DNA from 2 places in the Arthrobacter sp. zg-Y750 genome. Region 2 is predicted to be linked to the other one. Evidence: predicted binding sites of a transcription regulator. Region 2 holds the regulator's gene; the other holds the start of a gene.

Region 1 (3,399 bases), on a different contig from region 2:
GTCGGCGATCACCTGCGGGTCCACGGGCACGAAGCGGTGGTTCCAGGAGTCCTTGGGATCGAAGGACACAATGCAGGTCAGGGCGGTGATGCCGTAGACGCCCAGTTCCTGGAAGGTCTTCAGATCAGCTTGTGCGCCGGCGCCGCCGGTGGCTTCGGAACCGGCGATGGTGAGCGTGACGGCCGGAGCTGCGGCCGCGGCAGAGTGTGTGTTTGCAGACATGGCTCTATCTTCCACCTAAACCGGCGGAACCGGCCACCCTGATAAATCGCGCCGTAACCGGGCGCCTTGGAGCTGCCCGCCGCCACCCGCCGTCGTGCTGGTTGTCCGTCCCGGGGTTAGCGGTCCCGGGGTTAGCCGTCCCGGCGGACGCCGCGCAGCAGGTGCACCACGTCTTCGACGATGTTCCGGACCACGGGCAGGCGGGAGAGGATCACCAGCTTCGCCACCAGCGGGGCAAGGCCCGCTGCCAGGCTGTGGGACCTGCGCTGGTCAGGGGAACGGTCGTAGACCCAAAACAGGGTGATGCCCATGTACATCAGCCACAGCAGTTCCGGCAGGTCGTCGCGGATGGCCAGCGGCGGCTGCGGCCGGGCGCTCGTGACGGCCTGGCGGAACAAGGCGATGGACTTCCCGCGGCCGACGGCGGCGTCGGTGCGGCGGTTCGAGGCCATGGCATCGCGCAGGAAGTGGCTGCCGAAGGCATGGTAGGGGGCCATGGTGGCCAAACCAGAGGAAAGGATCACCTTCAAATTCTCACCGAGGTTTTGCCCCTCGCGGATCAGCGGCAGCGCCAGGGACCGGTGCTCGTCCTGCAGCGATGAATAGAGCTCGTGGATGAGGTCATCCTTGGAGCGGAAATAGTAGTACGCGTTGCCCACCGAGACCCCGGCATCCTGCGCAATGGCACGCATGGTGGTCTGCTCGTAGCCCTGGACGGTGAACAGTCGAAGTGCCGTTTCGATGAGGAGCCGGCGCGTCTGTTCGCTCTTGACGGTGACGGCCAATGATGCTCCCTTTTGCAGTAATTTCAGCGTTTAGTAGACCACAGAATTGAACGCGTTCAAAAAGGCGCGCCGCAGGGTGAAAGCCGCAGGGGGAAAGAGGCATTCAGCGGGCCGGGATGCCGGGGAATCAGCGGGAAGCGGGGCGGGCCCGCGACGGCCTCCGGGGCATGGCAGAATGGATGCGGTCCTGAAGGGCCGCCCGGGGCAGCGGGCACAGTGCTAATACAGCCGGCGGAAGCCAGGCGAACCACTACCGAAACGGAAAATGCCATGACTGCACAGCCACGGGCAGCTGCGAAAACCGCTGCAACCTACGCCTCCCGCGGGAGCTCCCAGTACGACTTGATCCTGACGCTCATGTGCGTGGTCATCGTTATCTCCAACATCGGCGCCACCAAAGGCGTGCAGTTTGCCCTCCCGGGCGGCTGGGAGATTGTGACCGACGGCGGGTTCTTCCTTTTCCCGCTGGCCTACATCCTGGGCGACGTGGTCAGCGAGGTGTACGGCTTCAAGGCCGCCCGACGAGCGATCTTCACCGGGTTCGCCATGGCGCTGCTCGCCGTCGTCAGTTTTGCCATCATCATTGCGCTGCCCGGGTTCACTGACGCGTACGGGCTCCAGAAGCAGGCCGCGCTGGAGGTGGCCCTCGGCCCGGTCTGGCAGATTGTGGCCGCCAGCCTGCTCGGGTTCCTGGCCGGGCAGCTGCTGAATTCCATGGTGCTGGTGCGGATGAAGGAACGGTTCCGCGAAAAAGCCCTGGTGGGCCGGCTGATGGCCTCCACCGGGGTGGGTGAATTCGCCGACACACTCATCTTCTGCGCCATCGCCGCACCGGTGATCGGGATTACCGACGCCGGCGGGTTCCTCAACTATGTGGTGTTCGGGTTCCTGTACAAGACACTGGTCGAGTTCCTGTTTGTGCCGGTGACCGCCATGGTCATCCGGGTGATTAAGAGGCGCGAACCGACGTATGCCGGACCGGACCTGGAACCGGCGCCTGCCGGATAACCGCGGGGCGAAATCTGCACCGGTTTGTGCAAGGGTGGACAGACGCACGCGTTTCACTTCCCCACTACGGCAGGAGAAAAAACATGAGCAGTTCCGAACAGGTCCCCAACCCCGGAGCCCGGGCAGTAGACGAGAACCTTGCGGGAACCCGCGACGAGTTCAACGACGAAGTCACCAAGGTGCTGCTCGAGGATGCGCAGGAGGACAAGAGCCCCGCCGACGAGGAACGTGATTCCCAGCCCGCCCTGGAAGAGGATGAGCAGACCGTAGCCAAGCCGGACAATTCCTAATTGGAGGACAGCATGCCCGAGGACAAAGATTTCGAACAGAACGAAACCAAGGCCGAAGAACAGCTGCAGATTGTCGATCCGCCGGAGCCTGACGGGTCCGGAAACCAGCAGGCGGGCCAGCAGTCCGGGTCCGGTGCCCCTACCGGCGGCCCGGAAGATCCCACCGCCGAGCAGCAGAACGTCACCGGACAGCCGGATGAGCAGGAGAACGAACCGCTGCCGCGCACCTGGAACTAGGCGCTGTAGTACTTCCCCAGCACCTCGGCCTTGAAGTCGAAGAAGGACCCGTCCTCGATGGCCAGCCGGGCGTCATCCACCAGCTTTACCGTGAACCGTTCGTTGTGGATGGAGATCAGCGTGTGGCTGACCATCTCGTTGGACTTGAACAGGTGCTGGATGTACGCCCGGGTGTAGTTGGTGCAGGTGTAGCAGTCGCAGCCGTCCACCAGCGGACCGAAGTCCTTCTTGAACTTGGAGTTTGAGAGGTTCTTGCGCCCGTACGGCGTGTAGAACGCGGAGTTGCGGGCCACCCGGGTGGGGGAGACGCAGTCAAAGGTGTCGGCACCGTTCTCGATGGCCGTGAAAATGTCATCGGGTTCGGAAATGCCCAGCAGGTGCCGCGGCTTATTCTCCGGCAGTTCCTCGGTGCACCAGCGGACAATGGTGCCCAGGTTCTCCTTTTCGAAGGCGCCACCCAGACCGAAGCCGTCAAAGTCCATGGCACCCAGGTCCCGGGCAGCCTTGCGGCGCAGGTCCTCGTACTGGGCGCCCTGCAGCACCCCGAACAGCGCCTGGTACGGTTTTCCAGCCCGCTCCTCGGTGAGCCGCTCGTGTTCGGCCAGGCAGCGCAGCGCCCACAGGCGGGTGCGTTCCAGCGACATTTCCTGGTAGCCGCGCGAATTCATCAGGGTGGTCAGCTCGTCGAAGGCGAACATGATGTCCGCGCCGATCTTGTGCTGGACCTGCATCGAAATTTCCGGGCTGAACCGGTGCTTGTCCCCGTTCAGGTGCGACTTGAACCAGACGCCGTCGTCGTCAATGTGGGCTAGGCGTTCCTTGCCGGGCGCGACGTCGTCGTCCGCTCCCGTGGCATG
Region 2 (3,399 bases):
AGGCCCCTCACGGAACGAGGAAGAAGTATTGGCCTTGTGGTTCCGGAAAGGAGTCCTGGGACTTACTGCTTGGCTGGCCGCCGGGGCCAGGGGGGTGGGCCGGTGGCTCCTCGCCGGAGCACGGGGACTCCAGGCGTGGCTCCGCATCGGGTTGCACATAGCGGCGCTTCGGCTGCGCGCAGGTGCCGAGCGGGCCCAAGCAGGCGCCCGCACCGGAGCACACCGAGTACAGACAGGCGCCCAAACTACCTCACGCCACATTCACGCCGGGGCACACGCAGCATCCCTGCGCATCCAAGCCGGCGCCCACGCCACCACCAACACAGCCCGCGCCGGAGCACACCGAGTCCAATCCGGCGCCCAAACCACCTCACGCCACATCCACGCCGGCGCACACGCAGCATCCCTGCGCATCCAAGCCGGCGCCCACGCCACCACCCGCACAGCCCGCGCCGGAGCACACCGAGTCCAATCCGGCGCCCAAACTACCTCACGCCACATCCACGCCGGCGCACACGCAGCATCCCTGCGCATCCAAGCCGGCGCCCACGCCACCACCAACACAATCCAAGCCGGCGCCCACCAGGTCCAGACCGGTGCCCGGACCGCTGCTGCTCAGACGCGGGCCGCGGCCCGGTGGATGCGAAAAAAGCTCCCCTCTGCCACGGGCAACCCGGCGCCCTTCATCGCAATTTCCTGTACTTGTGTTGCCGGTGCCGGCGCGCTCAACCTCGGTGACACCTTCTCAGCGGTTTCCCGCCTTCCCGTGCCGGAGTCCCTGCCGGGGGTGCTGTCCATCCTCGAACGGTTCGGCGTCAACGGTTCGCAGTACGTCAGGGCCGTGGCGATCGTGGAAGTGGCCTACGCCCTGGTGCTCTTCGGCGTCGCGCTCCTGCTTGCCGTCTGCATTTGGGAAAAACGCCGCTGGGCCCAGGTGACGGCGGCCGTACTGGCAGTCGCAGCTCTGGCGTACGCCATCCCGGCGGGCACGGGCGTTCAGACGGCCGCCGCAGCAGCCGCCGCCCTGGGGGCTGGCTTGACCTTCACCAAGGGCGCGGCTCCATGGTTCCGTTCCCCGCGCCGCAGCGCCGCACAGGTCGACGCGCAGCAGGACTACACCGCAGGTCACGGAATGGATAACCCGGAGCCCGACGTCGTATCTCCGGGCCGGGCAGAGCCGGCCCGCCCGGACGCTGTTTAGCGTGCCAGACGGGCCCGTGCGTCGGATGCGATCTCCGATACCTGGGCCCGCTGGGCATGGTAGGCCAGGATCTGCAGTTCCGTAGCCATGTCCACCTTGCGGATCTGGACGTTCGGCGGTGCCTGCAGCACCACCGGCGCGAAGCTGAGGATGCTGGTGATGCCGGACGCCACCAGCCGGTCGCACAGTTCCTGGGCGACGTCGGCCGGGACGGAGAGCACCGCCATGTTCGCCCGCGTTTTCACCAGCACGGTTTCGAGCGACTGGATGGGGCTGATCTTCAACCAGCCGACCTCCTGGCCGATTACCATCTGGTCCGCATCGAAAAGGGCCACCACTTCGAAGCCGCGGCTGCCGAAACCGGGATAGCCGGCCAGTGCACGCCCCAGGTTGCCTGCACCCACTATCGCCACCCGCCAGTTCAGCGTCAGTCCCAAGGCCGCAGAGATCTGCCCGCTCAGGTACGGCACGTCGTATCCCACCCCCCGGGTCCCATAGGAGCCCAGGTAGGAGAGGTCCTTGCGCAGCTTCGGGGAGTTCACTCCCGCTGCCTCAGCCAGCTCCTCGGAGGACACCCGCTCTATGCCGTCAGCGAGCATCACGGACAAGGCACGCAGATAAATGGTCAGGCGGGCCAGCGACGCCGGAGGGATATGCCGCTGGGTTCCGGGCCTGGCGGCCGGCGGGGCCTGGTCGCTGTTTGCGGTTTCCCGTTCCATAGCGGTCTGCTCCTCGGCTGAGCGGGCTTCTTCCGGCATCATCATGCCCCCAGCAACCGTCTGAGGCGCGTTTCATCGATGGTCCAAAAATCCCTTTGCACACCGTCGATGAACAGCACCGGTATCTCCTCGCCGAAACGGGCCGCGAGTTCGGGGGCTTCCTCGGCATTTTGCTCCTGCCATGGCACGCCCAGTTCCCCGCCCACGCGCTTGAGCACTAACCGGGCCTCTTCACACAGGTGGCAGCCCGGTCGGGTCAGGAGGACAACTTCGGGTCCGGCGGATTCGCTCATAGTTCCAAAATAGCGCCAAACCTCGCGATTTCCGCGCCCGGGCCTGGATTTGCGTAGACTCGGAATATGCCCCGATCCACTGCAGTCCGAGCCAGCGGGACCACGTCTGCAGCGGGCAAGCCGGGCGAGGCGGCCTTCTTCGATGTGGACAACACGCTGATGCGCGGAGCCAGCCTGTTCCATGTGGGCCGCAAGTTGCACCAGCGGAAAGTCTTTACCCTGCGGGAAGCCGCCGGCTTTGCCGGCAAGCAGCTGCGTTTCATGCTCCAGGGCGAGAACCTCAAGGACGTCCACTCGGTCCGGGACGCGGCACTGGCCTTCGCCATCGGACTGTCGTCGGAAGATGTCCGCACGCTTGGTGAAGAGGTCTACGACGAGATGATCGTCTCAAAAATATGGCCCGGCACCCGCGCCCTGACCCAGCAGCACATGAAGTCCGGCAGGCCGGTATGGCTGGTGACCGGAACCCCGGTGGAGGTCGCTTCGGTGATCGCGTCGCGGCTCAACCTCACGGGTGCCCTGGGCACGGTCAGCGAGGTCACCGACGGCCTCTATACCGGGCGGCTGGTGGGCGAGTTCCTCCACGGGCAGGCCAAGGCCGACGGCGTTTTGGCACTGGCGGAAAAGGAAGGCCTGGAGCTGGAAAACTGCTGGGCCTACAGCGACTCCTATAACGACGTTCCGTTGCTGAGCATGGTGGGTCATCCGGTAGCCATCAACCCGGACGCCCGGCTGCGCCGTCACGCCCGCGAACGCAACTGGCCCGTTTATGACTTCCGCTCCGGCCGCAGGGCAGCAACCCTGGGCCTGAAGTCCGCAACCGTGGCCGGCGCCGCCTACGGCCTCTGGCGGGGCTTCACCCGGGTCCGCGGCCACTGAGCCGAAGCACGCCTTAAAAGCCGAAGCCCGCCGTCCCGGAAGACTGGCGGGCTCTGCCACAGCGGACCGGCAAACTGCACGGGACGCTGACAGCGGTCGCGGAGAAGTGGTTACTTCTTATTGCGGCGCTGGTGGCGGGTCTTGCGAAGCAGCTTGCGGTGCTTCTTCTTGGCCATACGCTTGCGGCGCTTCTTGATTACTGAACCCACAGAGTCCTCACAAACTAATTAGGAGTTACCGGTATCCATCCCCTGCGGCCCAGGGCCGCAGGGAGTGCACGCCGGTAGTTACTTGCGACGATTAAAAC

Evidence for each region. The regulator Rex, encoded in region 2, represses fermentation and respiration genes when NADH is low (regulators of the CRP and FNR family bind a similar motif). The targets are predictions, from matches to a motif close to CTTGTGAANNNNTTCACAAG.
Region 1: a site for Rex is predicted at 1,051-1,070, ahead of LOC57_RS13435 (queuosine precursor transporter). Genes of this name have one in related genera too.

What each region holds. Positions count from the first base shown of each region.
Region 1 covers NZ_JAJJOC010000021.1:66,881-70,279, reverse strand. Annotated here, with positions in the region: gene thiD (bifunctional hydroxymethylpyrimidine kinase/phosphomethylpyrimidine kinase) at 1-222, opposite strand, end outside; gene LOC57_RS13440 (TetR/AcrR family transcriptional regulator) at 354-1,007, opposite strand; gene LOC57_RS13435 (queuosine precursor transporter) at 1,278-2,015, shown strand; gene LOC57_RS13430 (hypothetical protein) at 2,099-2,305, shown strand; gene LOC57_RS13425 (hypothetical protein) at 2,318-2,542, shown strand; gene tgt (tRNA guanosine(34) transglycosylase Tgt) at 2,539-3,399, opposite strand, start outside.
Region 2 covers NZ_JAJJOC010000004.1:35,603-39,001, forward strand. Annotated here, with positions in the region: gene LOC57_RS02400 (hypothetical protein) at 1-1,201, shown strand, start outside; gene LOC57_RS02405 (redox-sensing transcriptional repressor Rex) at 1,198-1,920, opposite strand; gene LOC57_RS02410 (glutaredoxin family protein) at 1,962-2,213, opposite strand; gene LOC57_RS02415 (HAD family hydrolase) at 2,280-3,092, shown strand; gene LOC57_RS02420 (30S ribosomal protein bS22) at 3,203-3,301, opposite strand.